Regions from separate parts of the Pseudomonas batumici genome, predicted to be linked through region 2. Evidence: predicted binding sites of a transcription regulator. Region 2 holds the regulator's gene; each other region holds the start of a gene.

Region 1 (5,860 bases), 3.0 Mb from region 2:
GGTATGTCGACTATTTCGGTGTTTCGCCAAAACAGGGCGCCGCGATCCGGGTATCGTTTTCGAGCCGGGATGCTGTCAGACCGTTCCTGACCGCCAACGAATCGATGTGGGCGTATTTCGAGCCGGGTTTGCGCAAGCGACTGTCCTCCCTGGACTCGACGGCGAAGATGAGTGATCGCGTCAGGGCGGTACTCTTGGAGGGATTGCCCGCGGGCGAATATTCGATCGTGTTCGTCGCCAGGCATCTTGCCGTCAGCAAGCGCACCTTGCAGAGGCAACTAGGCGACGAGTCCACGAGTTTTACCGATATTCTGAATGCTACGCGCCAGCAACTGGCGCAGCATTACCTGAGCAGCCCCGCCATTTCCCAGGGGGAGATTGCCTATCTCCTTGGATTTCAGGAGGTCAATTCCTTTATCCGGGCATTCAAGGAGTGGACAGGCAATACCCCTGGAGCCTATCGGCACGAAACGGTGTCATCAAGAATGACTTGAGAGCGGGCATTTTCAGGCGCCCGGATCATTCGCCGAGCGGATCAGTCGTTGTAGTCTTCCCAGCCGCCCATTTCCTTCCAGCGGTTGACGATGCCGCAGAACAGCTCGGCGGTCTTCTCCGTGTCGTAGCGGGCCGAGTGGGCCTCGCGTCCGTCGAAGTCGATATCGGCGGCCTGGCAGGCCTTGGCCAGCACGGTCTGGCCGTACGCCAGGCCGGCGAGACTGGCCGTGTCAAAGCTGGAGAACGGGTGGAACGGGTTGCGCTTCATGTCCAGGCGCGCCACCGCGGCGTTGAGGAAGCCCAGGTCGAAGCTGCTGTTGTGGCCGACCAGGATCGCGCGTTTGCAACCGTTGGCCTTCAAGGCCTTGCGCACGCCACGGAAAATGTCGGTCAGCGCGGTTTCCTCGCTGACTGCCATGCGCAGCGGGTGGTCGAGCTTGATCCCGGTGAACTCCAGGGCCGCCGCTTCGATATTGGCGCCTTCGAACGGCTCGACCCGGAAGAAGTAGGTGTGTTCCGGGAACACAAAGCCTTTTTCGTCCATGCCGATGGTGGTGGCGGCGATTTCCAGCAGGGCGTCGGTGGCGGCGTTGAAACCACCGGTCTCGACATCGACGACAACCGGCAGATAGCCGCGAAAGCGCGCGGCCATCGGATGCCGGGAGCCGGTACCGCCGCCGTTGCCTTCTAGTTCGTCGTCGTAATGCTCTTCACTCACAGGGTTTCCTCCAGCAGGCGCCAGCGCAGTTTTTCACCGGCGCGCAGCGGGATGACGGACAGCTCGCCGAAGGGCAGGCTGGTCGGGGCGGTCCATTCTTCACGAACCAGGGTGATGCTGTCGGTGTTCGCCGGCAGGCCGTAGAAGCGCGGGCCATACACACTGGCGAAACCTTCGAGCTTGTCCAGCGCGTTGCGTTGTTCGAAGGCCTCGGCGTACAGCTCGATCGCGGCATAGGCGGTGTAGCAGCCGGCGCAACCGCAGGCGGCTTCCTTGGCGTGCTGGGCGTGGGGCGCCGAGTCGGTGCCGAGGAAAAACTTCGGATTGCCGCTGGTCGCTGCCGTGAGCAGGGCTTCCTGGTGCGTGCCGCGCTTGAGGATCGGCAAGCAGTAGAAGTGCGGACGGATACCGCCCACCAGCATGTGGTTGCGGTTGTACAGCAGGTGGTGCGCGGTAATGGTCGCGCCGACGTTGGCCGGGGCTTCGCTGACGAACTGCACGGCGTCCGCCGTGGTGATGTGTTCGAACACCACCTTGAGGGTCGGGAAGCGTTCGACGACGCGGCGCAAATGTTCGTCGATGAACAGTTTCTCGCGGTCGAACACGTCGACCTCGCCACGGGTGACCTCGCCATGGACCAACAACGGCATGCCGACTTCGGCCATGACCTCCAGGACCGGGAAAATCTTGTCGACGCTGGTCACGCCCGAATCCGAGTTGGTGGTCGCGCCGGCCGGGTAGAGCTTGGCGGCGTGGATGAAACCGCTGGCCTTGGCGGCGCGGATTTCCTCGGGCTGGGTCCGATCGGTGAGGTAGAGCACCATCAGCGGCTCGAAGCGGCTGCCGGCCGGTCGCGCAGCGAGAATGCGCTGGCGATAGGCATCGGCTTCCACGGCGTTGCGCACCGGTGGCAGCAGGTTGGGCATGATGATGGCGCGGCCAAAGGTGCGCGCAACATCCGCCACAGTGTGAGGTAAGGCAGCGCCATCGCGAAGATGGATATGCCAGTCGTCGGGACGCAGCAGGGTCAGGCGGTCGGACATGGGGGATTCCAGGCGGGTCGAACTGAGGGAATGCTACCGGAAAAGACGGTTTCAGGCACTCGCTATCAAGTTTTGCCACGAGCAACCGATACCACAGGAGTAGGGCGTGGAATCGGCATGCCTGTCTTGACGATGTAGATATCCAGTGGAGCCTCCCGTGCGCCAGCGTTATTTAGCCTTGCTCAGTATGTTCGCCAGCCTGCCCGCCATGGCGCTGACTTTCCAGACCCGTCTGGAGAGCATCGAGTGGAAGGTGGAAGGGGACAAATTCGAGTGTCGGTTGAGCCAGCCGATCACCGACTTCGGCACCGGCGAGTTCGTGCGTCGGGCCGGCGAGCAGGTGACCTTTCGCCTGAAAGCCTATAACCACGTGCTGGGTGGCGGTTCGGCGACCTTGCTGGCGGCGGCGGCGCCGTGGCAGCCGGGGCGTGGTGACATCAATCTGGGCTCGGTGCAGATGGGCAACGGCGATGTGCTGTTCAACAGCTCCCAGGGCCAGGCCGGACGCCTGGTCAGCGGTCTGCTGGAGGGCCGTAGCCCGCTGGTGCGTCACTACTCGCGAGACGGTGGCCTGTCGGAAATACGCCTGCTGCCGGTGAAGTTCAGCAAGGCCTACAGCGACTACCAGGAGTGCACCGCCAAACTGCTGCCGAAGAATTTCGAGCAGGTGAAACAGGCGCAGATCGGCTTTCCCGGCACCGGCGTCGACCTCGATGCCCAGGCCAAGGCCGAGTTGCAGGTGATGCTCGACTTCATCAAGGCCGACCCGAGCGTCAACCATATCGAACTCGACGGGCATTCCGACAATGCCGGCAATCGCCTGGCCAACCGCGACCTGTCGCGCCGCCGGGCGCTGTCGGTCATGGACTTCTTCAAGGCCAACGGTATCCCCGAATCGCAGATCGTCATGCGCTTTCACGGCGAACGTTATCCGCTGGTGCCGAACAACAGTGCGGCCAACCGGGCGAAGAATCGCCGGGTCAATATCCATCTGGAGCGTGTCCCGGTGGCCGAGAAGTCCGCGCCCGCACCTGTCCCCACGGCCAGCGTGGGGAATGCCGCGAAGACCTCCTGAAGCGGCTGTTTTCGTCGCCGTCTCGACATTATCTGTCGCTTTGCCGTCCTAAGCTGTCGCGCCTCTGTAAATTCACCGGTTTGAGCGGTAGAATCGACGCCTTTCCGTACAACCCCGTGGAGTGATGGCATGGCCGACGTAAACAAGGTCGTTCTCGCGTATTCCGGCGGCCTGGACACTTCGGTGATCCTCAAGTGGCTGCAGGATACTTATAACTGTGAAGTGGTGACCTTCACCGCGGACCTGGGTCAGGGCGAAGAGGTCGAGCCGGCACGTGCCAAGGCGCAAGCCATGGGCGTGAAAGAGATCTACATCGATGACCTGCGCGAAGAGTTCGTGCGTGATTTCGTGTTCCCGATGTTCCGCGCCAACACCGTCTACGAAGGCGAGTACCTGCTGGGTACCTCCATCGCCCGTCCGCTGATCGCCAAGCGCCTGATCGAAATCGCCAACGAAACCGGCGCCGACGCCATTTCCCATGGCGCTACCGGCAAGGGCAACGACCAGGTGCGTTTCGAACTGGGCGCCTACGCCCTCAAGCCTGGCGTGAAAGTGATCGCTCCGTGGCGTGAATGGGACCTGCTGTCCCGTGAAAAGCTGATGGATTACGCTGAAAAGCACGGGATCCCGATCGAGCGTCACGGCAAGAAAAAGTCCCCGTACTCGATGGACGCCAACCTGCTGCACATCTCCTATGAAGGCGGCGTGCTGGAAGATACCTGGACCGAGCACGAAGAAGACATGTGGCGTTGGACCGTCTCCCCGGAGAACGCGCCTGACAAGCCGCAGTACCTGGAACTGACCTACCGCAACGGCGATATCGTCGCACTGGACGGCGTCGAAATGACCCCGGCCACCGTGCTGGCGACCCTGAACCGTATCGGTGGCGAACATGGTATCGGGCGTCTGGATATCGTCGAGAACCGCTATGTGGGCATGAAGTCCCGCGGCTGCTACGAAACCCCTGGCGGCACCATCATGTTGCGCGCCCACCGGGCCATCGAGTCGATCACGCTGGACCGCGAAGTCGCTCACCTGAAAGACGAGCTGATGGCCAAGTACGCCAGCCTGATCTACACCGGCTACTGGTGGAGCCCTGAGCGTCTGATGCTGCAGCAGATGATCGATGCGTCCCAGGTTCATGTGAATGGCGTGGTTCGCCTGAAGCTGTACAAGGGCAACGTGATCGTCACCGGTCGCAAGTCCGACGAGTCGCTGTTCGATGCCAACATCGCCACCTTCGAAGAAGACGGCGGTGCCTACAACCAGGCCGACGCGGCCGGCTTCATCAAGCTCAATGCACTGCGCATGCGCATTGCGGCGAACAAGGGCCGTCGGTTGTTCTGATCGATTGCCGCTCTGAAAAGCCCTGGCCGATGGCCGGGGCTTTTTTTTGCGGTCAGGACGATATCATTCATCCCGGTTGTCGGTGCGGTGATTGAGTTCGAAGCGGTAGTTCTTGCCCAGTTCGCAGACCTGGCGGAGGGTCAGGTCGAGCTTTTGCGCGATCTCGATGGCGGTGTAGCCGAGCGCGCAATAGTGCATGGCATGTCCGGCAATGGCATCTTGCGCAAACTCCGCCGTGGCCGTTTGTGCTGCCCGATATTTGCGCGTGAGGTGCAGCGAGCGGCTTTGGACGATCTTCAGACCGTTTTCCCGCGCCATGCGCTTTATCTCACTCTTGTTCATCTTGAGGGAGTACTGGAGTGCGGAGATGCCCGCGCCCTTGGTAATCAGCTCGCGCAGCAGTTCGGTCTTGCGTGTTCTTTCCTGTTCCTCTTCCTCCGGCGCAGTGAGGTGATTGCCAGCCTCCACGAGGGTCTGGGCGCAAACGGGTCCCTGTACGCGATCAATGGTGCCGCCGCGTTTGAGGAAGTCGTCGATGGCCAGGTCCAGGTCAAGATCCAGGTTTCTCTGCGGGGTGAGATGCTTTTTGAATGTGTGGTCGTTCATTATATATGGCCTGCTCGTCCGAGTCGTAGGATAGACCTTTGCTAATGTCGTTCGGTTTGATGAGTTGTATAAGTGATTGGTGTTGTTCGAAAGTATTGAAGCGGATCAGCAAGTAGCGAGTTTGCAGCCTGGAAAGAAAGGATCAAGAGAGAGGGTTTTGCTTTCGGGCTGTCATCTTGGAGTTGAAGGTAAGTGTTCTGGGCGGGGCGTAGTCCGTTTCCTGTTATTTTTATCGATCATGGATTGGAGTCTTTAAAGGGCGAGGGGGAGATAGCGTTGACGCTCAAGGTTTATGGAAACTGCGCAACTCAAGGTGAACTGTGTATTGATGGGCAGAGGGCGCGTATGCGTTGTCAAACGTTTCCGGTGACCCGGTATTAGAGTAAACGTCTTTTTGATAATGCCGTCCTTACTTATGTGTATGCCGGGAGGTTTTATAAAAATTTTCTCGACCGATCTCCGGCGCGGCTGCGGTGCACCTGGCTGCCAGCCCCGCTGCGCCGGACGTGACGGCGCACGGGCATGGATCAGGGGCATGCCACGTGTCGAGGGGTGGCTTTGCAAGGGGCGGTCTCA
Region 2 (5,860 bases):
AAGGCCGTCAGCCGCAACAGGCCAACCTCTGGCGTCGTCTGCAGCGCATCGGCCTGTCCGGGCCGCTGTCGCGGGACTTGCTGGACCTGGTCAGCGAAATCGACGAGCCGCGCCAGGCCTGGCGCATGCTGCTGGCGCACCTGGCGCGGATGATCGTCACCCCCGAGATCGAGCCGCTGGAAGAGGGTGGCGTGATCGCCATGGTCGGCCCGGCCGGCATGGGCAAGACCACCACGCTGGCCAAGCTGGCGGCGCGCTACGTGCTCAAGTACGGCGCGCAGAACATCGCGCTGGTGAGCATGGACAGCTTCCGCATCGGTGCCCAGGAGCAGCTCAAGACCCTGGGACGGATCCTCAACGTGTCCGTGACCCATGTCGATCCGGGCCAGTCCCTGGCCCAGGCCCTCGATCCGCTGCTGCGCAAGCGTGTGGTGCTGATCGATACCGCCGGCCTGCAGGCCAGCGATCCGGCCTTGCGCATGCAGCTGGAAAGCCTGGCCGGACGCGGGATCAAGGCCAAGAATTACCTGGTGCTGGCCACCACCAGCCAGAAGCAGGTGCTGACCGCCGCCTACCACAGTTACAAGCGCTGCGGGCTGGCCGGTTGCATCCTGACTAAGCTTGATGAAACGGCGAGCCTCGGCGAAGTGCTGAGCCTGGCCATCAGTCACGAGTTGCCGGTGGCCTATCTGACCGACGGGCCGCGCATTCCGGATGACCTGCACCTGCCGCGCCGGCATCAGTTGGTGTCCAGGGCGGTCAGTGTACAAATGCAGGAAGAGCCCAGCGAGGAGGCCATGGCCGATATGTTCGCTGACATCTACCACAGCCCGTCCAAACGGGTGGGCTGAGATGAGTATGAAGACGTTGCAAACGACCTCCATCGAGGGTCTGCCACGCGTTGTTCCGGCAAGTGACCGCGCAGCCACTTATGTGGCCTTCCGTCTAAGCAAGACAAGGTAAGAAGAGAACATGGGCAGCATGCATCCCGTACAGGTGATCGCGGTGACCGGCGGCAAAGGTGGCGTCGGGAAGACCAACGTGTCAGTGAATTTATCCCTGGCGCTGGCTGAGCTCGGCCGGCGCGTCATGCTGCTGGATGCCGATCTGGGACTGGCGAATGTCGATGTGCTGCTGGGCCTGACCCCCAAACGCACCCTGGCCGACGTGGTCGAGGGGCGCTGCGAACTGCGCGATGTGCTGCTGCAAGGTCCGGGCGGGATTCGTATCGTGCCCGCGGCCTCGGGCACCCAGAGCATGGTGCACCTGAGCCCGGCGCAGCATGCGGGCCTGATCCAGGCCTTCAGCGACATCGGCGACAACCTCGACGTGCTGGTGATCGACACCGCCGCGGGCATTGGCGAGTCGGTGGTCAGCTTTGTCCGCGCGGCCCAGGAAGTGCTGCTGGTGGTCTGCGACGAGCCGACCTCGATCACCGACGCCTACGCCTTGATCAAGCTGCTCAACCGCGACTACGGCATGAACCGCTTCCGGGTGCTGGCCAACATGGCCCAGAGCCCGCAGGAAGGCCGCAACCTGTTCGCCAAGTTGACCAAGGTCACGGACCGCTTCCTCGATGTGGCCCTACAATACGTCGGCGCCGTTCCTTATGACGAGTGCGTGCGCAAGGCCGTGCAAAAGCAGCGTGCGGTCTATGAGGCATTCCCTCGTTCGAAATGCGCCTTGGCGTTCAAGGCTATTGCCCAGAAGGTCGACACCTGGCCGCTGCCCGCCAACCCGCGGGGCACCTGGAGTTTTTCGTCGAGCGTCTGGTGCATCAAACGAGTGCGGGACCGGTGCTATGACTGCCAGTGGCTATCGCATGTATTCCAAGTCGTCGCGTGACAGCCAGTATGAATTGATTGAACGTTATGCGCCGTTGGTCAAACGTATCGCCTATCACCTGCTGGCACGCCTGCCGGCCAGCGTCCAGGTCGAGGATCTGATCCAGGCCGGGATGATCGGCCTGCTGGAAGTCTCGACCAAGTACGACTCGAGCAAGGGGGCCAGTTTCGAGACCTATGCCGGCATTCGTATCCGTGGCGCGATGCTCGATGAAGTGCGCAAGGGCGACTGGGCGCCGCGTTCGGTTCACCGCAACACCCGCATGGTCAGTGACGCAATTCGTGCAATTGAAGCAAAAACCGGTCGTGACGCTAAAGATCACGAGGTTGCAGCCGAACTCCAATTGAGTCTCGACGATTATTACGGGATTTTGAACGATACCTTGGGCAGCCGCCTGTTCAGTTTCGACGACCTGTTGCAGGACGGCGAGCATGAAGGGCTGCATGAGGACGGTGCGAGTGCTCATCTCGAGCCGTCGCGCGACCTGGAAGATGAACGCTTCCAGGCGGCGCTGGCGGATGCGATTGCCAATTTGCCGGAGCGTGAGCGACTGGTGTTGGCGCTGTACTACGACGAGGAGCTGAACCTCAAGGAGATTGGTGAGGTGCTGGGGGTCAGCGAGTCGCGAGTCAGCCAGTTACACAGCCAGTGCGCGGCCCGCTTGCGGGGGCGTTTGGGGGAGTGGCGAGCGCGCTGAGGCGGTTTGGGAACACTGCGAACGAGATCGGCATGGCGTTTGACGCCCTGGCGGTGACTCGGCCGGATGGGGTTTCCATGCAGTCGTTGAGTGCTGTGCCGGATTGATTGAACAGCGCGTTCAGGTGCTGAACGCGTTTAAGACTGCTTGGAGGTCGAATTGGACAAGAACATGAAAATCCTCATCGTTGACGATTTTTCAACGATGCGGCGGATCATCAAGAACCTGTTGCGTGACCTCGGGTTCACCAACACGGTCGAGGCGGACGACGGTACCACCGCGATTCCCGTCCTCAACAGCGGTAGCATCGACTTTCTGGTGACTGACTGGAACATGCCCGGCATGACCGGCATCGACCTGCTGCGTCACGTACGCGCCGATGAAAAGCTCAAGCACCTGCCGGTGTTGATGGTCACCGCCGAAGCCAAGCGCGAGCAGATCATCGAAGCTGCCCAGGCCGGTGTAAACGGCTATGTGGTCAAACCATTCACGGCCCAGGCGTTGAAAGAGAAGATCGAGAAAATCTTCGAACGCATCGGCTGATGATGTCCACCACGGGGGCGCTATGGAGCACAACGAATCTTCACTGGGTGATTTTGAATTAACCCTGAAAAAACATGCCCGCGAACTGGTCGACAGCCTTGAAAAAGGCCGGTTCGGTGACGCGGTGCAAATGATCCATGAGCTGAATCAGACCCGTGACCGTGGCCTGTACCTGGAAGTCGGCAAGCTCACCCGCGAATTGCACAGTGCCATTGTCAACTTCCAGATCGACCCGCATATGCCGCAGGCCGAGGAAGTGTCGCAGATCACCGACGCCACCGAGCGCCTGTCCTATGTGGTCAGGCTGACCGAGGCTGCGGCCAACCGCACCATGGACCTGGTGGAGAGCGCGACCCCGCGGGTCAGTGGCCTGCATGAGGAAGCCAAGGCATTGAGCACCGACTGGAGCCGTTTCATGCGGCGCGAAGTCGATGCCCAGGAGTTTCGCGAGCTGGCGCGGCGGGTCGACGGTTTCCTGTCCCGCAGCGAGCAGGAGACCCGTGCCGTGTCGAGCGACCTGAACGACATTCTGCTGGCCCAGGACTACCAGGACCTTACCGGCCAGGTGATCAAGCGCGTGACCCAGATGGTCACCGAAGTGGAAAGCAATCTGCTCAAGCTGGTGCTGATGGCCAGTCAGGTCGACCGCTTTGCCGGTATCGAACATGACCGCGAAGCCATCCTCGCCGAAAAAGATCAGCAAAAAGAGCTGGCCAAGGGTGTAGGTCCGCAGATTCATGCCGATAAACGTGAAGACGTTGTATCCGGTCAGGACGATGTCGACGATTTGCTTTCCAGTCTTGGATTCTAGGAGCACCCAAACACATGAGCTTCGGCGCCGATGAAGAGATCCTTCAGGATTTCCTGGTTGAGGCCGGCGAGATTCTGGAGCAACTGTCCGAACAACTGGTCGAGCTGGAAAGCCGACCGGATGATGCGGATCTGCTCAATGCAATCTTTCGCGGTTTTCACACTGTAAAAGGGGGCGCCGGCTTCCTCCAGCTCAACGAGCTGGTGGAGTGCTGCCACATCGCCGAGAACGTGTTCGACATCCTGCGCAAGGGTGAGCGGCGCGTCGATGCGGAACTGATGGACGTGGTCCTGGAAGCGCTGGATGCAGTGAACAGCATGTTCAGCGAAGTGCGTGAGCGCGGCCCGATCACCCCGGCGACCCCGGAGTTGCTGGCGGCCTTGGCGCGCCTGGCGGAACCGGCGGGTGCCGAAGAGGTGGCCGCGCCAGTGGCCGAGGTCGTGGAGCCTGAACCGGTCGCTGAAAGCGAGTCCGGCGACATCACCGACAACGAATTCGAATTGCTGCTCGACTCCCTGAACAGCGTCAAGGCCGAAGCCGAGGCGCCGCAAGCCGTTGCCGCGGTGGAAGGCGAGGCCGGCAGTGATGAGATCACCGACGCCGAGTTCGAATCCTTGCTCGACCAGTTGCACGGCAAGGGCCAGTTCGCCCCCGATGCGGTGGCGACGCCGGCTCAACCGGCGGCATCCGGCGCAACGCCCGATGCAACCGAAAGCAGCGATATTACCGACGATGAATTCGAAGCCTTGCTGGACCAGTTGCATGGCAAGGGCTCGTTCAAGGTCGACGCCCTCGATACGGCTGCGGCCTCGGCCCAGGCGTCTGAAGTCACGGGTGCCAAGGGCGATGACCTGATCACCGACCAGGAGTTCGAATCCCTGCTCGACGAGCTGCATGGCAAGGGCAAGTTCACCGAAGTGGCCGCGACTACCGCGACCGCCGCAGTGGCTGCAGTGGCCACGCCGGTCGCCAGCAAACCGACTGCCGCGCCTGCCGCCAAGGCACCCGCTCCGGCAGCGGCGCCTGCGCCGGCACCCGCCAAGGCGACAGCAGCACCGGCTGCCGCGGCCGCACCTGCGCCTGCCCGGGCTCCGGCACCTGCCGCCGCGGCCTCTGGCGAAAAGCCGGTCGCCAGCGAAGCGGAAACCACCGTGCGGGTCGATACCGCGCGCCTGGACGAGATCATGAACATGGTCGGCGAACTGGTGCTGGTGCGTAACCGCCTGGTGCGCCTGGGCTTGAACAGCGGCGATGAAGCCATGTCCAAGGCCGTGTCCAACCTCGACGTGGTGACCGCCGACCTGCAGACCGCGGTGATGAAAACCCGCATGCAGCCGATCAAGAAAGTCTTCGGCCGCTTCCCGCGCCTGGTTCGCGACCTGGCCCGGCAGTTGAAGAAAGAGATCAACCTGGAACTGGTGGGTGAAGAGACCGACCTGGACAAGAACCTGGTCGAGGCCTTGGCCGACCCGCTGGTCCACTTGGTGCGCAACTCGGTCGACCACGGTATCGAAGAACCGGCCGACCGCGAAGCCATGGGCAAGTCCCGCAGCGGTCGCGTAGTGCTCTCCGCCGAGCAGGAAGGCGACCACATCCTGCTGTCCATCTCCGATGACGGCAAGGGCATGGACGCCGACGTGCTGCGCAGCATCGCGGTGAAGAAGGGCCTGATGGACAAGGATGCGGCCGATCGCCTGAGCGAGACCGACTGCTTCAACCTGATCTTCGCCCCGGGCTTCTCGACCAAGACCGAGATTTCCGACGTGTCCGGCCGTGGCGTGGGCATGGACGTGGTGAAAACCAAGATCGCCCAGCTCAACGGCACCATCAACATCTACTCGACCAAGGGCAAGGGCTCGAAGATCGTCATCAAGGTCCCGTTGACCCTGGCGATCATGCCGACCCTGATGGTCATGCTCGGCAACCAGGCCTTCGCTTTCCCGCTGGTCAACGTCAACGAGATC
Region 3 (5,860 bases), 3.2 Mb from region 2:
CGAAGAGCATGGAGCTGACCAGTTTCCTGGATGAAATTACTCCCTGGGAGCGTCGTGTTCTGGGCGCCCAGGCATAGCTGTAGCCGTCCCGTTCGGGCTATCTTGTCGGATAGCCCGATACCTCACTCAAGGAGCCGCTCGGAACGCCGATGCGCCAAATCTGGAAACCCTTTCGAGCGTTGTATTTCGCCTCGCTGATGATGTTGATCGGCTCGGGCCTCCTGAGTACCTACCTGGCCCTGCGCCTGGCGTCCGAGCATGTCGACGGCCTGTGGGTGGGGGCCTTGATGGCCGCCAACTACTTCGGCCTGGTGCTGGGCGGCAAGCTCGGCCACCGGCTGATTGCCCGGGTCGGCCATATTCGCGCCTATGCCACCTGCGCCGGGTTTGTCGGGGCGGCGGTGCTCGGCCATGGCCTGATCGACTGGCTGCCGGCCTGGCTGTTGCTGCGGATGATCGTGGGCCTGGGGATGATGTGCCAGTACATGGTCATCGAGAGCTGGCTCAATGAGCAGGCGCAAGCCAATCAGCGCGGCGTGGTCTTCAGTGGCTACATGATTGCCTCTTACCTGGGGCTGATCCTCGGGCAGATGATCCTGGTCCTGCACCCGGCCCTGGGCCTGGAACTGCTGATGGCGGTGGCGATGTGCTTTGCCCTGTGCCTGGTGCCCGTGGCCATGACCCGGCGGATCCACCCGGCGCCCCTGCATCCGGCGCCGCTGGAGCCGCGCTTCTTCATGGAACGGGTGCCGCAGTCGCTGACCACCGTCCTCGGCGGCGGGATCATCGTCGGCTCCTTTTACGGTCTGGCACCGTTGTATGCGTCCCAACAAGGGCTTTCCACCGAGCAGGTGGGCCTGTTCATGGGCTGCTGCATTTTCGCCGGCTTCCTGGTGCAGTGGCCGCTGGGCTGGCTGTCGGATCGCTATGACCGGGCGGTGCTGATTCGCAGCATCGCCTTTCTGCTGGCGCTGGCCTCCTTGCCGTTGGCGATCCTGTCCCATGCGCCGCTGGAGGTACTGTTCGTCGCGGGCTTTGTGGTGTCCTTGCTGCAGTTCTGCCTGTATCCACTGGCGGTGGCGTTTTCCAACGACCATATCGAGGGCGATCGGCGCGTTTCGCTGACGGCCATGCTGCTGATGACCTATGGCATCGGCGCAAGCATCGGGCCCCTGGTGGCCGGTGTGCTGATGAAGCTGTTCGGCAGCCAGATGCTCTACGCGTTTTTCAGTTTCTTCGCCTTGATGCTGGTCTGGCGGATCCGGCCGCAGGCGGTGACCCACCTGCATCAAGTCGAGGATGCGCCGCTGCAGCAGCAGGTGGTCGTGCCGGAAGCCATGTCGCCGCTGGGTGCCGCGCTTGACCCGCGGGTCGATGAGCAGATCGTGCTCGACCAGATGTGCGACGGTGTCGCGCGCGCACAGCACGAGGTCGAGGCGGTATCCGAGGTGGACGAGTCGGACCCGGAGCCGGCGCACAAGTCGAGCAACTGAGGCGGCGAGCATAAAAAAAACGGGCCACCTGATGAGGGTGGCCCGTTTTTCCTGGCGGCTGCCGGGTCAGAAGTCGTCTTTGTCGAAGCGCCGCGCTTCACGCTGCAACTGATAGACGAAGCGCTCGACCTGGCGTTGGACCAGGCCGCTCATGTTGTGGAAGCGCACGCCGGCGAAGGTGGTGTTGATCCTTTCCTCGAAGTGCAGGTGACGCAGTTCCACGGGGGCGGTCATGGGGCCATAGGGCAGGGCGGCAATGAAGCGCTCGTAGACCTGGCCCAGTTGCAGGCGGTCGGAAATATCACCGTCGAAACGCAGCTTGCAGCCGGTGGCGGAAATGTCCAGCAACTTGCCGTTCACCGGTGTCTTGAGCTTCTCGCCGCCCAGTTCGACATTGACCAGTGCAGTCAGCTTCAGGGCGGCGCGGAAGGCATTGCGACGTTGGTGATAGACCACTTCATCGGGCATCGAGCCACGGTAGCAACCGTTGGTCTCGTCGATGGTCATGGGTTGCGGTTGTTCCCAGGCGATGCGCACGCCTTCATGGAAGCCTTCGATCCGGAAGGGTTCGCCGGCGGAGAGGAAGCGCTCTCCGTCGCGAGGGATCATTTCGTCCAGGGCCAGGGTGCCGGCTTCGCGGTCGACATCGATCACAAAGCTCTGGAAGCGTTGGCTGCGCTCATGAAAGGTGATGATCAGCGGGTCATGACTTTCCTGCAGCATCCGCAAGTTGGCGGAAATTTCCAGGGGCGTGCTAAGCACCTTGGGTGGCTGCGGAGCATCATCCGCGCTTGGGGCATTGGACACGGTTCATCAATCTCCAGACAAAATACGACTGCACGCACAGGCTAGCATTTTGCCAGCATGTTGCACGCCTTGGTAGAGCACGCGCAAGGCCCGATTCAAGCCTGACTGAGTGGGCGTGGCTTCACAGACTTCGCTGTCGAGCCGCGCGCATCATAGAGGGCAGGTGTTTCACCGCCGGTCAGGATCTTCAACTGGTTTGCGGTTGTCGCTTGTTGAACCTGGATATTACGACCGTTGAGCTCGTTGGCGGCTTGGCATTCGGCCAGCAATTGGGTCAGCACATCGCTCTGGCTCAGCAATTGTTCGCCGATACCGGACTGCGCGGCGAGCTGTTCCAGGCCGGCGCGGTTGGTGGGCAAATTGAGGCCGGCGAGTACCTGGCTGCGTTTGCGGCCATGCTGTTCCAGCAGAATGATCAGCGCTTGCTTGCGAGCCAGAATATCTTCCAGCTCCAACATATTGCGACCATGGAGCGCCAGGGATTCGGCGCGCAGCAACTCAAGCAGGTCTTGAGCGGGAGCAAAATCGTCGGTGATCAGTTGCAGTAGCGTGTTGTCGTGCATGGCTGGCCTTGGTTTTTAAGCGTCCAAAAGCCTGACGCAGGCCGGAGCCTAGCGCTGGGCTTCGAAGTTGAGCAATTTGCTGGCTACGCGGTTGCTGTCGACCTTGTAGCTGCCATCGGCAATCGCCTGCTTCAACTCGGCCACACGGGCGCTGTTGACAACAGGTTGATTGCGCAGCTTGTCAGTGACTTGTTGCAACTGCTGAGCCTCATTACTGAGGTGTACCGATTCCCCGCTTTGGCTGACCGCTGCCGCCTGCGTGTTCACGGACGCGGATTTGCCGGAACTGTCGGCTTCCTTGCTGGCGCTGGTGCGCGTACTGCCTGTCAGTGACGGGGCGTTATTCAAACGACTGAAATCGATGACCATGATGAAAAAACCTCTGGGTATTTGGACGCTTGCCTTGTTTTCGGCCATACCCGGTAAAACTTTAGGCTCATATGAGAATGAGCCCCACGTGATGGCGGTGTCGCTGTCTGGAGCACAGTTTAGGAAAAGCTTTCGCTTAGCGCCAGTTCCCTACAAGGCGACCTCCACTTGTCCCGGCGCGGTCACCCGGGCCTTGATCACGCGTTGGGAATTCAGGTTCTTGATCCTGATCTGCTCGTTCAGGCCGCCGTTGGACAGGGCTTCACCCGGCATCTTGACCACCAGGCCACCGCTCGTCGCGCTGATGACCACCTGATCACCCTTGCGGACCACCTCGGCCTGTTCCAGATGGACCAGGGTGACGACCTGGTCCATGACCATTGGTCGGACAAGTTTCTGTCCGATGGCTTCGTCCGTGGACGTCAGGAAGCCCTGGTTGTTCAGGCTGATGTCGCGCTCACGCAGGGTGACGTCACCGGGTTCGATGATGCCGGCGCGCTTGAGGGGGCGTGTGGTGACCACCACATTGCGGAACAGCTTGACCTGGGCCGGTACGAACACGGTCCAGGGCGAGCTGCCTTCACAGCGAACCTTGACCGTGACGCGGCCAATGGGGGTGGCCGGGCTTTCCAGGGTGGCTGTCAATTCCTTGTCACAGGCGGCCATGCGCAAACGGGGATCGAGCTGGTTGACCTGGATTTCGTAGCGCCCTTCGGTTTGACTGGTAGCCAGATAGTCTTCTACGGTGAACTCAAGAAAGCCTTGGGTCACGCCGATAAGCTGATCAGGCAGGGTCGCCGACTCAGCAAGGGCAGGGCCGCCGGGGTTCAGACAGCATAAAGCCGCCAAGACCCAGAGCAATCTGCGGTACTGTGAGGTCAGGCGTCGAAAAAATGTCGTTTGTGCTTTCATAACAGTATAAAAAGCAAGGCTCGTGCCGTTTAATGCCGCAGAGGCGTCGGATCATGAAGCTTGGTAAGAGGTGGCTGGTATGGCGGGTGTGATGGATTCGGTGAACCAGCGTACGCAACTGGTCGGGCAGAACCGCCTCGAGCTGTTGTTGTTTCGCCTGGATGGTCAGCAGTTGTACGGGATCAACGTCTTCAAGGTGCGGGAGGTGCTGCAGTGCCCCAAGCTGACCCTGATGCCCAAATCCAGCCCGGTGGTCTGTGGTGTGGCGAATATCCGTGGGGCGACCATTCCCATCCTGGATCTGGCGATGGCCACCGGGGCGGGTGGGCTCCAGGATCAAAGTAATCCGTTTGTGATCATTACCGAGTACAACACCAAGACCCAGGGTTTCCTGGTGAAATCGGTGGAGCGCATCGTCAATATGAACTGGGAAGAGATCCATCCGCCGCCCAAGGGCACCGGACGCGATCACTACCTGACCGCCGTGACCCGGATCGACAACCAGTTGGTGGAAATCATCGACGTCGAGAAGATCCTCGCCGAGGTGTCGCCGACCTCCGAATCGATTTCCCATGGGGTGGTCGATGTCGAGACCCAGGCCAAGGCGATTTCGATGCGGGTGCTGACGGTGGATGACTCATCGGTGGCGCGCAAGCAGGTCACGCGTTGCCTGCAGACCGTGGGCGTGGAAGTGGTGGCGTTGAACGACGGCCGGCAGGCGTTGGATTACCTGCGCAAGCTGGTCGACGAGGGCAAGAAGCCGGAAGAGGAATTCCTGATGATGATCTCCGACATCGAAATGCCCGAAATGGACGGTTACACCCTCACGGCCGAGATCCGCAACGATCCACGCATGCAAAAACTTCATATCATCCTGCATACTTCCTTGTCAGGGGTCTTCAACCAGGCGATGGTCAAGAAGGTCGGCGCCGATGACTTCCTGGCCAAGTTCCGTCCCGATGACCTGGCAGCCCGGGTGGTCGGTCGGATCAAGGCGGCAGAATAAGCGACCGGGAACCTCCGTTCCCGGCGGTACCAACGATTGTAGAGGCGGCATCATTTGTCTACGGGTAATTTGGATTTCGAACAGTTCCGGGTCTTCCTGGAAAAGGCCTGTGGCATTCTGCTCGGTGAAAACAAGCAGTATCTGGTTTCCAGCCGTCTCAATAAACTGATGGAGCAGCAGGGGCTCAAGTCCCTGGGCGAGCTGGTTCAGCGGATCCAGACCCAGCCACGCAGCGGTTTGCGCGAGCAGGTGGTGGATGCCATGACCACCAACGAAACCCTGTGGTTTCGTGACACCTATCCCTTCGAGGTCCTGAAGAACAAGGTGTTGCCGGAAATGATCAAGGCCAGTCCTGGCCAGCGTCTGCGGATCTGGTCGGCCGCGTGCTCGTCGGGGCAGGAGCCCTATTCGATCTCGATGTCGATCGATGAGTTCGAGCGGACCAACATGGGGCAGTTGAAGGGCGGCGCGCAGATTGTCGCCACCGACCTGTCCGGGCTGATGCTCACCAACTGCAAGAGCGGTGAATACGACAGTCTGGCTATTGGCCGCGGCCTGTCGCCCGAGCGCCTGCAGCGTTACTTCGATCCCAAGGGACCGGGGCGCTGGGCGGTCAAGGCGCCGATCAGGAGTCGAGTGGAGTTTCGCTCGTTCAACCTGTTGGACAGCTATGCGAGCCTGGGCAAGTTCGACATCGTGTTCTGCCGCAA

What was found. Region 2 encodes FliA, which starts transcription of late flagellar genes. Its sites were predicted from a motif close to CTAAAGTTTNNNNNNNNNNNGCCGNTAA; they were not measured.
Region 1: a site for FliA is predicted at 2,321-2,348, ahead of NUH87_RS23205 (flagellar protein MotY). Genes of this name have one in related genera too.
Region 3: a site for FliA is predicted at 3,270-3,297, ahead of flgM (flagellar biosynthesis anti-sigma factor FlgM). Genes of this name have one in related genera too.

Annotation. Positions count from the first base shown of each region.
Region 1 is NZ_CP144470.1:5,100,035-5,105,894, forward strand. Features, by position in the region: gene NUH87_RS23190 (AraC family transcriptional regulator) at 1-494, shown strand, start outside; gene rnt (ribonuclease T) at 536-1,213, opposite strand; gene pyrC (dihydroorotase) at 1,210-2,256, opposite strand; gene NUH87_RS23205 (flagellar protein MotY) at 2,414-3,331, shown strand; gene NUH87_RS23210 (argininosuccinate synthase) at 3,461-4,678, shown strand; gene NUH87_RS23215 (hypothetical protein) at 4,742-5,284, opposite strand.
Region 2 is NZ_CP144470.1:2,093,355-2,099,214, reverse strand. Features, by position in the region: gene flhF (flagellar biosynthesis protein FlhF) at 1-851, shown strand, start outside; partial or broken gene fleN (flagellar synthesis regulator FleN) at 973-1,805, shown strand; gene fliA (RNA polymerase sigma factor FliA) at 1,802-2,542, shown strand; gene NUH87_RS09280 (chemotaxis response regulator CheY) at 2,714-3,085, shown strand; gene NUH87_RS09275 (protein phosphatase CheZ) at 3,108-3,896, shown strand; gene NUH87_RS09270 (chemotaxis protein CheA) at 3,911-5,860, shown strand, end outside.
Region 3 is NZ_CP144470.1:5,314,481-5,320,340, forward strand. Features, by position in the region: gene NUH87_RS24200 (glutamine synthetase family protein) at 1-77, shown strand, start outside; gene NUH87_RS24205 (MFS transporter) at 150-1,493, shown strand; gene NUH87_RS24210 (flagellar brake protein) at 1,560-2,300, opposite strand; gene NUH87_RS24215 (flagella synthesis protein FlgN) at 2,396-2,863, opposite strand; gene flgM (flagellar biosynthesis anti-sigma factor FlgM) at 2,912-3,232, opposite strand; gene flgA (flagellar basal body P-ring formation chaperone FlgA) at 3,383-4,144, opposite strand; gene NUH87_RS24230 (chemotaxis protein CheV) at 4,224-5,150, shown strand; gene cheR (protein-glutamate O-methyltransferase CheR) at 5,205-5,860, shown strand, end outside.